2 linked regions of the Prochlorococcus marinus str. MIT 1013 genome follow. The protein of the gene in region 1 interacts with the protein of each later gene in a pairwise test. Links are inferred from orthologs where the notes say so. Each region holds a gene or a part of one and is shown in the gene's direction. Other genes may lie near its edges. The genes, in order: leuS and ligA.

The links.
Region 2: the proteins of leuS (region 1) and ligA interact in binary tests that used the Escherichia coli proteins (3 or more experiments, as listed by UniProt). The link is inferred for Prochlorococcus marinus str. MIT 1013 from one-to-one orthologs.

What each region holds. Positions count from the first base shown.
Region 1 is NZ_CP114778.1:311,852-320,209, reverse strand. Bases 3,127-6,221 are described here. They hold leuS (leucine--tRNA ligase), read left to right. Parts: upstream 3,127-3,427; coding sequence 3,428-6,016; downstream 6,017-6,221. Other genes in these bases: O5633_RS01695 (glucose-6-phosphate isomerase), read right to left, coding at 6,020-6,221; dapF (diaminopimelate epimerase), read right to left, coding at 3,127-3,292. Also shown: O5633_RS01720 (D-alanyl-D-alanine carboxypeptidase), read right to left, coding at 1-608; O5633_RS01715 (DUF1995 family protein), read right to left, coding at 613-1,236; O5633_RS01710 (cysteine desulfurase family protein), read right to left, coding at 1,244-2,425; more of dapF, read right to left, coding at 2,438-3,126; more of O5633_RS01695, read right to left, coding at 6,222-7,618; purN (phosphoribosylglycinamide formyltransferase), read left to right, coding at 7,903-8,358.
Region 2 is NZ_CP114778.1:1,376,957-1,385,210, forward strand. What follows is about bases 1,701-4,691. They hold ligA (NAD-dependent DNA ligase LigA), read left to right. Parts: upstream 1,701-2,155; coding sequence 2,156-4,228; downstream 4,229-4,691. Other genes in these bases: O5633_RS08070 (hypothetical protein), read left to right, coding at 1,715-2,137; O5633_RS08080 (hypothetical protein), read left to right, coding at 4,248-4,406; O5633_RS08085 (TVP38/TMEM64 family protein), read right to left, coding at 4,403-4,691. Also shown: O5633_RS08055 (chorismate lyase), read left to right, coding at 1-418; O5633_RS08060 (RNA helicase), read right to left, coding at 425-958; O5633_RS08065 (SprT family zinc-dependent metalloprotease), read right to left, coding at 1,045-1,596; more of O5633_RS08085, read right to left, coding at 4,692-5,026; O5633_RS08090 (valine--tRNA ligase), read right to left, coding at 5,039-7,840; O5633_RS08095 (protein phosphatase), read right to left, coding at 7,914-8,254. UniProt on the Escherichia coli protein: DNA ligase that catalyzes the formation of phosphodiester linkages between 5'-phosphoryl and 3'-hydroxyl groups in double-stranded DNA using NAD as a coenzyme and as the energy source for the reaction.

The sequences.
Region 1 (8,358 bases):
ATTGGATTATATAAAGCATTAATACTTGAATTACTTGCTATTGAATATTTAGTAATAGGTGCCCCATATTCTTCTTTTCTATCTGCATATGACCAGCTAGCAGGCCACCAATTTTTAGTATTACTAGTTTTAATTATTATTGGTAATTTTAAAGTGGGATTATGATTGGTACTATTAAGATCATTAATTAACTCTTCTAAATGACTTTTATCGAAATCGGGATCACCTGATGCTTCAATATATAAGCTTCCATCATTTATCTCTTTTAAAGATGTCTTAAGAGTATAATAAGGCCCTAAAGTATCTAAAGAGAAAGCGCTAGACAGAATCTTCTGGTTAGAAGCAGGAATCCTAGGTATATAGCCATTAATATCTACAATGAAATCACCTGATTTATCTAAAATACTTACGCTAATATTAGCATTGAAGTTATAAGTATAATCCTCTAATTTTTTTTGCAAAGGTTTACAAATATTAAATTTTTCAGGACTTATCTTATTAATATTATCCCTTTGTCTTATGTATGAGAATAATGAAAATAAATTACCATTAACTATATTTACTGATAATAAGATAAAACCAATATATAAATATAATTTTTTAATCATACAGTTATAAGTTTAGCATTATAGTTTCATCATCAGGTCGCTTATCAAATGATTTAGCAAAAGAATATCCATTAGTGTTTAATTTAAAAAGCTCCCAATCATTAGGAAATCTTTTTAATAATGCGCCCATAGATAATGGTTGAACATAATAAAGTACTTCCCATTTTTCAGCAAATCTTTTCCTCATTTCCCTACCGACACTTCCAATACCTACTATTGGATCTTCCAACTTACCATTAATCATAATTACGGTTGAATTAGTATGTGAACATACTTGCTCAAACATCTCAATATCATATGGTTGAGGAGAACAGACTAATAAGAATGAATTCAACAAATCTGTTGAATTAATAAACTCCTTAAATGTAAAAATCTTATTAGCCAATTCAGGGTTGTCTCTTTTAGCAAGAGCAGCTCCTCCAGCATCGGCCCATAATAAAATATTATCGAATTTAATTTCAGTTAGTTTGTTAGATAAACGAAATATTATTGGATTAATTCTTAATCCTTCAAATCTTAGGTTGATAGAAAGAAAAGATTGTTGAGAATTACTTGAAAAATAGCTTTGGATTGATTCATAAACATTTGATTCTGCTTCTCTAAGATCTGAGGGTAGCTTATTATTCATTTGATGATCATTGTTTTTTGAGTTCTAAAGATTGCAATGATTCATCTATTATATTTGAAACTGAGTTAATATCATCATTTGAAATCCATGGACCAATAGTTATTCTTAATCCAGATTCTTGTAGTGGTTTATCAACATTAATTGCTACCAGTATGGGATTTGGTCCTTGACTAGATGATGAGCATGCACTACCACTACTTATATAAACGCCATATTTTGATAATAATCGAACAATTTCTCTACCTTTAATTGGAAACATTGATTTTGTATGACAGAGATATGAAAGATTATTCGGTAGACGTTCTCTATGAGGACCAATAAAAGTAAGTTGTTTATTCTTAGCTAGATTTTGTTTTAAAAGAGAAGTCATTTTGGAGACATTATTCTTGGGGAATAATGTTTGATTATCAGTAACCTCTATATATTCATTAAGAAGGTCAATTGCTGTTGAAAAACCTGCAATAAGGGGAACTGACTCTGTACCAGATCTTATAGAGCCATTCTTAAATCCATATGAAGGATCATTAAGTAATAACTCTCGAACGCCTCTACGCAACATTAATAATCCAATACCTTTTGGGCCTTGAAGTTTATGCGCAGAGGCACTAAGCATATCAACATTTAATTTACTCCAATCAATAAGACCGCTAGGGAGGACCTGTGTAGCATCAGTATGAAAAAGTATATTTCGTTTTTTACATTCATTACCTATGAGATTTATGGGCTGAATGGCCCCAATCTCACTTTGGCCCCAGATTATCGAAACCATTTTTGTTGGAGGAGATAACATCTCCTCCAACAAATCAAGGTTGATAATTCCATAACGATCTACAGGCCAGTATTTAATATCCCAACCATCATTATGTAATTGATTGGCTATTAAGTTAATAGAAGGGTGTTCAACGCTACTTATAACAAGTCTTCCTTTATCAAGATTATTAGATACAACTTTAAGAGAAAGATAATTTGACTCAGTTGCTCCAGATGTGAAAAAAATTTCGTCAGATGAAGCTTTTAATTTATTAGCTATTGATAATCTAGATCTTTCCAAAATCTCTCTTGCAAAAACCCCAACTTTATGGATACTTGATGGATTCCCCCAGCATTCAGATTGAATATCCTTTAGTTTATTAATAACATCTATATGTGGCGGAGTAGTCGCTGATGCATCGAGATAAATATTATTCATTTTCAAGTATGATTAAATATCTATCTCGCCATGAAATACTTTTAAGGCAGGCCCCTGCATTAAAACTGGACCTGCTTGGTTGGGCCATTCAATTTCTAATTTGCCACCTGGTAAATAAATGTTAGCGTTGTTTAAAGTTTTACCTAACTTGGATGTTACGACCAGACACGCGCAAGCCCCTGTGCCACAAGCTAGTGTTGGCCCGCAACCCCTTTCCCATACCTTAACTTTAATATTTGATTTATCAATTAATTCAACAAAGTGAACATTGGTATCATTAGGAAATGTATTGTGTTTTTCAAGGAATCTTCCCCATTCTTCGAATGGTATATTGTCAATTTTATCAACAAATACGATCATATGAGGATTGCCCATACTAGCAGCATAAACATTTAAAATTTCATCATTTATTGTAATCTTTCCATTAGGAACTGGTAAATTATTCATTAACAATTTAGTAGGTATATCTTCAGGAGAAAGAATAGGTTCTCCCATATTTACTTTAATATTTTCATTACCAGCAATAGAGGTGAGAATCAGACCAGCTTTAGTTTCTATTCGAATCTCAGACTTATCATTAATTTCATTATTATCGTTTAAAAAAGCAATCAAGCATCTTATACCATTGCCACACATTTCTGGTTCAGAACCATCAGAATTAAATATCCTCATTTTCACAAAACATTTATTTTTGGAATCTAATACAAGAATAATTCCATCAGCTCCTATGCCAAAATTTCTATGACATAGATGTTCAATAAAGTTATCTTTATTTTCAGTAAATAAATTATCTAAGTTATTACCACGTGCATCAAAGATAATAAAATCGTTACCAAGTCCTTGATATTTTGAGAAATTATATTTCATGATTTAAAGTTTGTTTAACTATGATCTAAGAAAATAAAGCGTTCCTGGTAGTAATTTCAGAACTATTCGCATATTGGGCATCAATTTATGAGAACATTATCTGATTGGCAAATCAACTACTGAAGGAGATCTTCCTTGAATAATACTACTTCAGAGATTAGTGACCAGCGTTACGAGCCTCGTGAGATAGAAGCTTATTGGCAAAAAGAGTGGGCTAATCAAGGGCTCTATAGAACAAATACTGATGTAAACAAAGACAATACTTTTTACGCCTTGTCAATGTTCCCATACCCATCGGGTTCCTTACATATGGGGCACGTGAGGAATTATGTCATTACAGATGTACTGGCTAGATATAAAAGGATGCAAGGTTATAACGTTCTTCATCCAATGGGATGGGATTCCTTCGGTTTACCGGCTGAAAATGCAGCAATAGAAAGAGACACGAGTCCATCAACCTGGACAGATAAAAATATTTCACAAATGAAAAATCAATTAGATCGACTTGGATTATCAATAGATTGGTCTAAAGAAGTTACTACTTGCAAAGAAGATTATTATAAATGGACTCAATATATATTTAATCAATTACATAAAAATAATCTTGCCTATCAAAAAAAAGCAACGGTAAATTGGGATCCGATTGATCAAACTGTTCTTGCAAATGAACAAGTAGATGCTGAAGGTAAATCGTGGAGATCTGGAGCTAAAGTTGAGAAAAAGGAATTAAACCAGTGGTTTCTACGAATTACTAGTTTTGCCGAAGATCTAAATAATGACTTAGCTCAGCTTAATGACTGGCCAGAGAGAGTCAGGGTTATGCAAAAAAATTGGATTGGTAAGTCAATCGGAGCAGAAATAACATTTGATATCAAAAATCATAACCAAAAAATAACAGCTTTCACTACAAGAATAGATACAATCTATGGAGTAAGTTATCTGGTCTTAGCTTCAAATCATCCATTAATTGATCAATTAATAAATGATAAAGATATTAATCAATTAATAGAGTTTAGGAAAACACAAGAAAAGTTAAGTGATCTAGAACGTAATTCAGATAGTAGAAAAAAACTTGGAATGTATTTAGGAGTAAATGCAATTAATCCAGCAGATAATAAAGAGATACCTATTTGGATTGGCGATTATGTGATTATGGAATATGGAACAGGAGCTGTTATGGGTGTTCCTGCTCATGATAGTAGAGATTATAAGTTTGCTAAATCATATGATTTACCAATTAATTATGTCATAAGACCCAATAATGATGAAGATGATAGTTATTTAAATGCTGAGTACGTAGATAAGGGAATCATGATCAATTCAGATACATTCAATGGAATTGATTCTCATATTGCAAAAACAAAAATACTTGAATTAGGTTCAAATGCTAATTGGGCAAAACCAAAAACTACGTATAAGTTAAGGGATTGGCTTATATCTAGACAAAGATATTGGGGTTGTCCGATTCCGATAATTAATTGTAAGAAGTGTGGTCAAGTAAGAGTTCCAGACGATGATCTACCTGTTTCTCTGCCTATTGATATTAAATTAACTGGTAAAGGAAAGTCACCTTTAACCACTAAAACAGAATGGATAAACACTTGTTGTCCTAAATGTGGAAATGAAGCAAAAAGAGAAACTGACACAATGGACACTTTTATGTGTTCATCATGGTACTTTTTAAGATATATAAACCCTGAAAATAAACAAAATCCATTTATAAAAAGCGAAATAGATAAATGGCTTCCTGTTAAACAATACGTAGGTGGTATTGAGCACGCAATCCTTCATTTACTTTATTCAAGATTTTTAACCAAAGCTCTGAAAAGCTGTGGATTATTAAATATTGATGAACCCTTTAAGAAGCTATTAACTCAGGGAATGGTTCAAGCTATTACTTTTAAAAATCCAAATAATAATAAATATTTTTCAAAATATCAAATTAAAGATATTAATGATCCTAAAGATCCAATAACTGGAGAAAATATTGATATTATCTACGAAAAGATGTCAAAGTCTAAATATAATGGTGTAGACCCATCATTAGTCATAGATAAATATGGTGCAGACACAGCCAGAATGTTTATTCTTTTTAAAGCTCCTCCTGAAAAAGATTTAGAATGGGATGATTCAGATGTTGAAGGACAATATCGATTTATACAGAGACTCTGGAAATTTGTTATTAATACTTTAGAACTAACAAAGAGTAAATCAAGATTAAATATAGAAAAAGAACAGTCTAAAGATGATGAAGCTTTACGTCTAATTAATATTGCTATTAAAGAAATTACTGATGATTTGAACAATCTTCAATTTAATACAGCAATATCTGAACTTATGAAAGCTGTGAATGGCCTAAGTTCAATAGTTAATAACTGTAGTAATGAAAGTCTAACTAATGTTGTTTCAATATTAGTTAAAATAACTTCTCCATTTTCTCCTCATATTGCAGAGGAGCTTTGGAAGACAATCGGAAATACTCAAAGTATTCATCTTCAGTCATGGCCAAAATTCGATGCAAGTGCGCTTGAACAAGATAGCTTTAAACTTATGATCCAAATTAACGGAAAAGTTAGGGGATCAATCGATGCCAGTAAAAATCTATCTAAAGATGAATTAGGGGATATAGCTATCAAAAGTGATGCGGCTCAGAAATGGATAGATGGAAAAGAACCAAAACGGATAATTGTGGTTCCAAATAAATTAGTGAATATAGTTATTTAGAAATCAGTTTTTCGAAATAATTAATTGATCTGGATTTGATTGATTACCATTCACTGAATAATGATCTGAATTTTCAGAAAGTTTTCTCAGAATCAAATATATCGACTCAGTTGAGTCAGTAAACAATGCATCATTAATTTGTCTTAAAGTTCTTTCTTTTCCATCTTCCAAAAGTTCTTCAATTTCTTTTTGTAGATTAATTATGTTTGTAGCGGCTTTTTTCCCAGCTTCAACTCCTGGTTGATTGTAAGCATTAACATTAATCAATTCAGCATATAAACTTACTGCTCGTTCAAATAATGCAATTAAAGCTCCAAGACTTGACTCGTCAAATGATTTAAATGTGATTGTCAAATTCTGTCTCCCACCTTCAGTTAATGCTGCTCTTGTTCCTTGAAGAAATCCAGACAAGTAATCCCCAGGTCGTTTATTTTTTACTTCAACTATCTCTGCTGGATCGTGGAGAATCTCAATGAAATTAACAAAGAAATTATCAATACCATCTCTTAATTGCTGCACATATGCATGCTGATCAGTAGAACCTTTATTTCCATAAACTGCGATACCTTGATTAACTTGATTTCCATCTCTATCTAACTTCTTACCTAAGGATTCCATCACAAGTTGTTGAAGATATCTACTGAAAACTTGTAATCTGTCTCTATAGGGAAGTACAACCATATCTCTTAACCCTTTTCCATTTCCAGATTTGTACCAAGCTAAGGATAAAAGTGCCGCTGGATTATTTTTAATATCTTTTTCTCTTGTTAGAGAATCCATTTGAGATGCTCCATCTAAAAACTTGTTAATGTCAGCGCCAATTAGGGAGGCAGGTAATAATCCAACAGCACCAGTAATACTTGTCCTTCCACCAACCCAATCAGGTAAATCAAAGATATTTAACCAATTTTCGCTAGCAGCTAAGGCATCTAACTTACTACCTTTTGTAGTAATTGCTATCGCTCGAGATGACCAGTTCTGGTTGTTATCGTGAACAAACTTCATGGCTTGCTCCATTCCTATCAAAGGTTCAGGAGTGCCACCTGATTTACTAACAACTACAAACAAAGTTGATTCAATATTAGGAAGAATGGAATTTAATTTATGAGAAATCCCCTCGGGGTCTACATTGTCTAGAAAATGTAGATTCATTCCAATTGACTCTCTCTTAAATGACTCGTTAATAAGTAACGGACCTAAACCACTACCACCTATACCTATCCAAAAAACATCTGTATATTTTTTTCCATCGCTGTTAGTTATTTCACCATTTAATATTGATGCTCCAAACTTTGTTATGTCTTGAATTTCTTTGGTGATGGAGTCTGAAATTTCCTTACTTGGAGCAATCTTCGGATTTCGAAGCCAGTAATGACCAACTTGCCTGCTTTCATCAATATTGGCAATCGATCCATTCTCAAGACTTTCTAAAGAATCAAAAGCTTTTGAATAAATGTCCTTAAATTTTTCAAAATCACTCTTCTCCACATTCATTCTGCTTATATCTAGCCAAAAGCCTAATGAATCATCGCTAAATAAAAGATCGCAGTACCTTAACCATTTATCGTTGTTATTCATCTGGAAGATGTCAGTTATTTCCATTATTGATATGAGAATACTCCTTAATGAGTTCTGTTACAGGTACTCTCAAAAGAGAACCGTTAAACAAATTGATTTGATTTATATTAGTCAAGAATGGTTTTCAATTGGCGAATGTTTAGTAATTGACAAATAGGAATGTAAATAAGCTTGATAGTTATTTTTATCTAACCTTTGGGAAATCTAAATGTTGAATTAACTTTCATTACTATTAAATATGTCTTTATATTTAGATATTGTAATTTCATCCAAAGGGCATATATTTAGTTATAGATAATCATTTTTTAATGAAAAAAGATAATAAAAAATATATGGAGAAGAATATATCTTATGATTTAAATGAACATTGCCTGATTAGCCCACTAGATTCAGAAAGCCCTTTATTTGAGCCTAAAATAAGATTAGGTGTCCTTGCTTCCGGTAATGGCTCTAATTTTGAGTACATTATTAAATCAATTCAAAATAACCAACTTAATGCAGAAATTTCTATATTAATTGTCAATAATCCTGATTGCTTAGCAATAAAAAAGGCTATCAAATACAAAATACCCTATGTAATTATTAACCATAGAGATTGTCAAACAAGATTAGAACATGACATGCTGGTATTAAAAAAACTGGAGGATTTATCCGTAGAACTAATTGTTATGGCTGGATGGATGAGAATTGCTGGAGAAGAATTAATTAATAGATATATAAACCGACTAATTAATATACATCCATCACTATTACCTTCTTTTAAA
Region 2 (8,254 bases), 1.1 Mb from region 1 along the record:
TGCCATAAAAGTCATATCCATGGAAATGGAAAATAATGATCAAAATGGAGTCCCAGAAGAAGTCAATGAACTAGAGCCTCCTTTGCTACGAAGACAAGTTTGGCTTACATGTGGAAATTTAACCCTGGCATGGGCGGAAAGCTGGTGGAATTATCAAGAAGCAGAAAAACATCTGCAAAATAAGGATCAACCAATCTGGAAAAGCTTGACCCAAGGACGCTCCGAGCTTTTTAGAGAAGTTGATGGCTTGGGATTAGTTAATGCCAATTGGTTGAAAGCAGAATTTCAAGAAGATGGCCCTTTTTGGAGCAGGCATTATCGATTTTTTCGCCATCAAAAAGAATTAACTGTAATCAGAGAAGTTTTCAGCCCAAAGTTAGAAAAATGGTTAGGACCAATACCAAGAAAGGCTTTTTAACAACAACTAGTATTTTCTCCGACTAGATCTTGGTATGTTTTTTCTTCTTTGAGGAGTTCGCTCATCTTGAAAAGAATCGTTTAACTCGGGTACATTTTGCTTAAGTTCACTATCTTTTCTTTCCCACTTACTTAATTTAAAAGATTGATCATCTGGCCATTCATCCAATTCGCCTGAATTGCTTCTCCTTCCTTGAATCTGAGGTGGTAAAGCTTTAGGAGCTCTCAAAGAAATAGCAGTTAAGGGTCTTTTTGTATTGTTTATGCTTTCTCGAAGCGGTTCATCATCTAAATCTTCATTATCCAACCAATCGTCATCATCTTCAAAAAACCAATCAATTTTCTCTTCCATCCAACGACCAACTTTTTTGAAATTTGCTGAAGTCTCTTTATCTTGCCATCCTCCCCTTCTTTGACCAGGTCGATTACCTGCAACACCATCTACAACCTGTTTCCCAGTTTTTATCCATTGATCCATTCTGCGATCAAGAGGTGCTCGAGATCGCTGTCGAATTGGATGACGATTGTTATTAGAGCTCATCTTTTAAATTTAACGCTTTCAAACCAACAAGTGAATCTCCGTAAAGATGAAATTATTCAAAAATTAAAGCCAATTATAGAAAAAAATTATTTATTACTTTTAGATAAAGGTTCAAATTCAAGTAAGCATTTTTGATCCCATCTACCTCCAAAATAATTGTTACAACAACTTCGACAAGCAGCACCTCTAACAATACGCCGATAGCTAAAAGTTCTCTTACATGAAGGGCAAGTTGCCACCCATTTTGGGGCTTTTTTTGTTATTGGAAACGAATGACGAACTGTTACTTGGAAATCCGTTTGAGCGGAATTGATCTCTGCCATACGTTGATGAAAATTAGGCCCATGTGCTTCCTCAACTTTCAGAACGTGGTCAATCCAGGCATGAATCATTTCGTGGCACAAGGTGCTCATCAATGCTTTGTGGGGAAGATGTTCCAATATTGGTCTAGACAAAATTATTTCACTAGCTTTAACTCCGAAGAAATTCGTTTTACTTCTATAGATCCCAGCCGTAGTGCTCATGCGGCCATCACTCCAACGAAGAGAGACTCTGGGAACTTCATTCTCGAGCAAAGAGTTCTGAAAATATTGTCTGTTTAATTCAAGAAATAATGGTAAAACAGGTATTAAAGACATTGATGCCGAGAACTCGTTAGCATTATTATTCCGATAACATTCTGTCTAACTATCAATAACAAACAAGCTAATCTCATGGCTAATAAGTCAGAATCTTTAACTAAAAGGAATTAAAAAAATGGATAGTGCTCTTATCAAAGCAATTGGATTAAAAGCTCTCTTGGTTGGAGTTGGCGCACTTCTCCTTTTTTGGACTTTTAACGCAATCAAACTGGTCATAAGTGCTAGAGGTATTAATCCTCTTGTGAAAAAGTTTTTTGATCAGATTGCAGCTGGCCGAATAGATGGGGCTTATAGACTTACTACAAAAGCTTATAAATCACATGTCAATAGACAAGACTTCATCAAATTTTTGGGTAGCTTGCAATTAAATCGATATAGAAACTTGAAGTCAGGGCGGCCAAGAATAGAAGACAATCAAATAATGCTCACACTAAGCTTGAAATCAGAAGATAAGAAAAATGAAATGCCCCTAGACTTCACTTTTATTAAAATAAACGAAAATTGGCAAATAGATCGTATTGCGAAAGCCAATACATAATGAAGCGAAATGTGAGAAGTGAATTCAAACTTAAATCAACATTATGAACGTGCAAAAGAGCTTAGAGCTTTACTCAATAAAGCAAATTACTCCTACTATGTATTAGATGCACCCGAGATAGACGATGCTGTTTATGATCAACTATATAGAGAGTTAATTGAAATTGAAAATATCCACCCATCTTTAATTACTTATGATAGCCCTTCCCAAAGATTAGGAGGTGTCCCTTCTACAGGTTTCAAAAATGTTGATCATAATATTCCTCTTTTAAGCCTAGACAATGCTTTTAATGTAAATGAATTAAAAACTTGGTACGCAAGGATCAGAAAATTAATAAGTTCAGAAAATAAAAATTTCAAGGAAGATGATAATCCAGAACTAATTTGTGAATTAAAAATTGATGGGAATGCTATTTCACTAAGATATGAAAATGGGATTTTAACTAGAGCAGCAACTCGTGGAGATGGAAAAACTGGAGAAGATATCACTACTAATATCAGAACAATTTCTACAATTCCATTAAGTTTATTATTAAAAAATCCACCCTCTTGGATTGAAATTAGAGGAGAAGCTTTCATGCCTAATAATATATTTGATAAACTCAATATTGAGAGAAAAAATACTGATCAACCACTCTTCGCAAATCCTAGAAACTCTTGTGCAGGAACATTAAGACAATTAGATCCCAAAATAGTTGCATCTAGAAAACTTGACTTCTTCGCATATAGTATTTATTTACCAGACAATTGGGAGCCAAATGATAGCAATTTGAAAAAACCAAATTCTCAATCTGAATCACTTGAGTTTTTAAAAAGTATTGGTTTTAAAGTTAATACTGCTTATGAAACAAAAAAAAACTTAAATGAAGCAAATGCCTATTATAAGTATTGGGAAATCGAAAAAGATTCTTTAGCTTATGCCACCGATGGAATAGTAGTAAAAATAGATAAATTTGAGATACAAAACATCCTAGGATCTACACATAAAGCTCCAAGATGGGCCATAGCTGTTAAATATCCAGCAGAAGAGAAAGCGACTAAGTTAAAAAAATTAATTTTCCAAGTAGGTCGCTCTGGCGCTGTAACACCAGTAGCAGAGTTTGAATCTATTGAGCTTGCAGGAACATCTGTGAATCGTGCAACTCTTCATAATGCAAACAGACTTGAATCTTTAGATCTTCATTATGATGACACCATAATTGTGCGAAAAGCTGGAGAAATTATTCCTGAAGTTATTAGAGTTATAAAAGAATTTAGAACAGTTAATGCAAAATTAGTAAAATTTCCTGAAAACTGTCCAGCATGTGATTCCAAGTTAATTCAAGAAGAGAACGAAGCAATAACGAAATGCGTTAATTCTAGATGCCCAGCAAAATTAAAAGGTCTTTTGCGTCATTGGGTCAGTAAAGGATCAATGAAGATAGAAGGATTAGGTGAAAAGATTATTAATCAATTAGTAAATGAAGGATATGTACAGTCAATCGCAGATTTATACAAACTTGAAATTGATTCCCTTTTAAAACTTGAAAGATTTGGTGAAAAATCTGCAAAGAATTTACTAATAGAAATTAACGAGTCTAAAAACAAAAATTGGCACAAACAACTCTACGGTTTAGGGATACCTCACATAGGAGAAGCGAATGCTAAATCTCTTTCAACAAACTTTCATAGTATCGAGGAACTTAATACTGTTGCTAAGGAGTCACCTGAAAATATATCGAATATTTATGGATTCGGAAATGAGATGAAAGATGCAATAATTAAGTGGTTTGATGATTCTAATAATCAAACCTTAATTAAAGAATTAAAGGCAATTGGATTTTCTCTAAGAGAGAATTTAGAGTCAAACTACAATTCAAACCAATCCAATATTTTTCATGGTAAAGTTTTTGTCTTAACAGGAACTTTAGATTCGCTTACAAGAGATGAAGCAAAAGAATTGATAGAGAGTGCTGGAGGAAAAGTCAGCTCTTCAATTAGTAAAAAAACTGATTTCTTATTATCAGGAGAAAAAGCGGGGAGTAAATTAAAAAAAGCAGAAGAGCTTGGAGTAAAAATAATTAACGAAACTCAATTTAAGCTATTATTGTAAAAATGATTAGAATTTAAAAATGGATAAGAATCTAATCTTTTCTTTAATCAAAACAGAATGTGGACGCGCAAAATATGAAATGCTTGTTTCTAAAAAAGGTATCTTTAATCGCATAAGACTTTATTGGTTTATCGTATTTGCAGCGATTGAAGATTGGAATTTAAAAGCTGATGATTAATCTAATGATTGAGAATCCTGGTTGAGTTTTTTTGTTGAACGTAAAACTAAAATAACAACTAAAATAGTCGATAAAATACTAATTAAGCTCCAAATAAATGAACTAGTATCAGATCTTCCTGAGAGTACTGCACGAAAATTTGAAACTTTGAGTGCTAAGGAACCTAAACTGCAATATAAAATTGTGCCAGGTAATATACCAATCATTCCAAGAGTAAAATCACGAACTTTTACCTCACTCAAGCCATATGTAAAATTAAGTAAGCCAAATGGAAAAAGTGGAGAAAGTCTTGTGAGAAGAATGACTTTGAGACCCTCACGTTTAACAGCTTTCTCCATTATTTGAACTTTTGGAAAATTAGAGACTTTTTTTCGAGCCCATTCTTTTAAAAAAGTTCTCCCTAAATAAAAAGTTAGATGAGCTCCAATAAAAGCTCCCACAAAAACCACCGAACTTCCAAGCCAGGTGCCATAAAGAAAGCCAGACAACATGGAAAGCCATGAGCCTGGCAACAAAAAAGACACCCAAAAAACATACACCAAAGCAAAAACTAAAATTCCAAAAGGGCTACTTAAAAAAGGAATGAAATTATTAACCAGAATTTCTAAGTTGTCAGACATAGTTAAGAGAGTTCAATCCAATCCCATTAGACGCTCTTTGACTAGACGGACTTGCGCTTCTGACTCCGTTAAGTTTGCTCTGCATTCCTCAACAACCTCTTTAGGTGCTTTATCAACAAAATTTTTATTTGCTAGACGTCCAGAGAAACTTTCTATTTCCTTTTGTGCTTTATTTAAATCTTTTTCAAGCCTTGATCGTAAAGAAGCTATATCTATCAATCCTTCAATAGGAAGAACCACCTCTAGCTCTCCACTTACGCCGGCTAAAGCTTTCATAGAAGGTAATGATTTTGCTTCTTCTGGAGATAATATTTGGACTTCCTTAGCCTTAGTCAAAACAGCAATATCATTGATTGATGTTTTTAGAGTGTTTTGCAAGACTTCCTTGCCAGAGACCAACATGACAGGAACTTTTTGAGAGGGTTTCAACCCAGCAACTGCTCTTAGATTGCGAATCAATCTGATAGATGCAAATAAATCAGAAAAAGAAATCTCTAAATCAATATTCAAGTCTTGTTCATTTAATTTTGGCCAAGGCTGCAAAGCTAGGAATTGATCCTCAGCTAAACCAGTTAATCCATGCCAAAGCTCCTCTGTTAAATGAGGCATTAGAGGATGAAGCATAATCAAAAGATCACTTAAAACTTTGTATAAGATACTTTTCGCTATTTTTTGATCTAGTAATTCATCAGGAGAAAAATTTTCTGAAGTATTCAATCGACGTTTGATTAGTTCTAAATACCAATCACAAAAATCATTCCAAGCAAATTCATATAATCCCTTAGCTGCCTCTCCTAAAGCATAATTTTCATATCGATTAACAGTCTCACGATTGACTCGAGCAAGTCTTGATAAAATCCACTTATCTGATAATTGCAACTTCGATAAATCATATTTCTCCAAATTTTCAAAATCTTGACCCTCAAGATTGATAAGAGCAAATCTAGTTGCATTCCAAAGCTTATTAGCAAAATTTCTAGAGGCCTCAACCGTTACTGAAGTTTGATTTTGACGATCAAAGTCAAGACGTATATCTTGTCCAGCACCGGCAACTTCACGAACAAGAGCAAACCTCAAAGCATCTGTTCCATATCTTTCTATTAGTAATAAAGGATCAATACCATTTCCTGCACTCTTACTCATCTTTCGATTCTGCTCATCTCTAACAAGTCCATGAATATAAACGTCAGAAAATGGCATCCTCTCCGTAAAGACTCCAGCCATCATTGTCATTCTTGCTACCCAAAAGAAAATAATGTCAAAGCCAGTAACTAGGGTATTGGTGGGATACCAACGTTGAAAATCAGGATGAGTTTCATCAGGCCATCCTAATGTGGAGAAAGGCCATAATCCGCTAGAAAACCATGTATCTAGAACATCTTCATCTTGCTCAATTTTGACTGAATCTCCATATTGTTCACGTGCTAATTTCTTCGCTTCATCTTCTGTTCTAGCGACAATATACGGTGTTTCATTAACAACTTTATTATCTGTTTCACTAATCACAAACCAAGCCGGAATGCGATGTCCCCACCATAATTGTCTACTAATACACCAATCTCTGATATCAGTTAACCAATCTCGATAAACTTTTGACCATCTATTAGGAATAAATTTAGGTTGTCCTTTCTCAAAAAATTCAGAACAACTTTTTGCTAAAGGATCCATTTTGACAAACCACTGAGTTGACAACAATGGCTCTACTGGTACTTTCCCTCTGTCAGAAAAAGGGACACTATGTTTATAAGCTTCTATTTTGGTTAAAAGACCAATCTCCTTTAAAGAATCAATAACAGCTTCACGAGCATCAAAACGATCCAAGCCTTCAAATTGACCTGCATTGTGATTCATTGTTCCTTTTTTAGTCATGACTGTTATTTGAGGTAAGTCATGTCTCTGACCTATCTCAAAATCATTAGGATCATGAGCTGGAGTAACTTTGACACATCCAGTTCCAAAATCTTTATCTACATGAGGGTCTCCAATAATGGGAATAGTTCTGCCAACTAGAGGCAAAGTAAGTTGCTCACCTATGAGATCTTTATACCTTTCATCTGATGGGTTCACAGCAACTGCGACATCACCAAGCATCGTCTCAGGACGTGTAGTCGCTACTTCTAAGTAACTAATTTGTTTCGCACTTGATACAGATGATGTGACTAACGGATATCGAAAATGCCATAGATGTCCATCTACTTCTTTCATTTCAACTTCTAAATCACTCACAGCCGAACCAGAGGCAGGGCACCAATTCACTAAATATTCTCCTCTATATATCAATCCTTTTTCATATAAACGAACAAATGCCTCGGAAACAGCTTTACTCAGGCCCTCATCCAATGTAAATCTCTCTCTACTCCAGTCTACGGAATATCCTAAACGCTTTAATTGATCAACAATTCTTCCACCACTTTTTTCTTTCCACTCCCAAGCTTTTTCCAAAAAAGAAGCTCTCCCAAGATCACGACGATTTTTGCCTTCTTCCTTTAGCTGTCTCTCCAGAATAGTTTGAACCGCAATTGAGGCATGGTCTGTTCCTGGAAGACAAAGAACATTCTTTCCTTTTAATCTCTTATATCTGACAACTGTATCAATTAAGGCGGTATTAAAAGCATGCCCCATATGCAGACTACCTGTGACATTTGGGGGAGGAATAACTACGGAGAACGGTTCTCCAGGGGCTGATGGATCAGGTTTAAAAGCTCCTTTTTCTTCCCAAGCTTTCTGCCAGCGATTTTCAGTACCAACTGGATCATATGTTTTAGGAAGCCCTGAGGCTTCAGATAATTTTGTAGTTTTTGCCCGCTCGATCACAGAAAAAAAAAGTGTTTAATTTAATTTACTCATTCCCGACAAAAGTTTTACATCATTCTTGCTTTTCCTAAATTCAAATGTCACTTTTCACGTTCCAAGGAATCGCAACTATTGAGTCATGCCTTTCCCATGCAGCCGAAGATAAAGAAACCTTTTCACTTAAACCAATCGTTTGTAAGGCTTGAACTATATCTTTATCATCAATCTCCTTATCTATAGTTATGGGCATTATCAAAACTTGCGCTTCTGCAGGGTCAGCCATCACATGTAATGACAAATCTTCTAAAGCTCTTTCAAAAAATATGTTTCTCATTCGACTTGTTAAGGGAGAACCCATAGCTTGCGCAAACAATTCCAAGCTTTCTTTCTCTCCAGAAAGCCCACAATTTAAACTTAACCAGATTAAAAATTTAA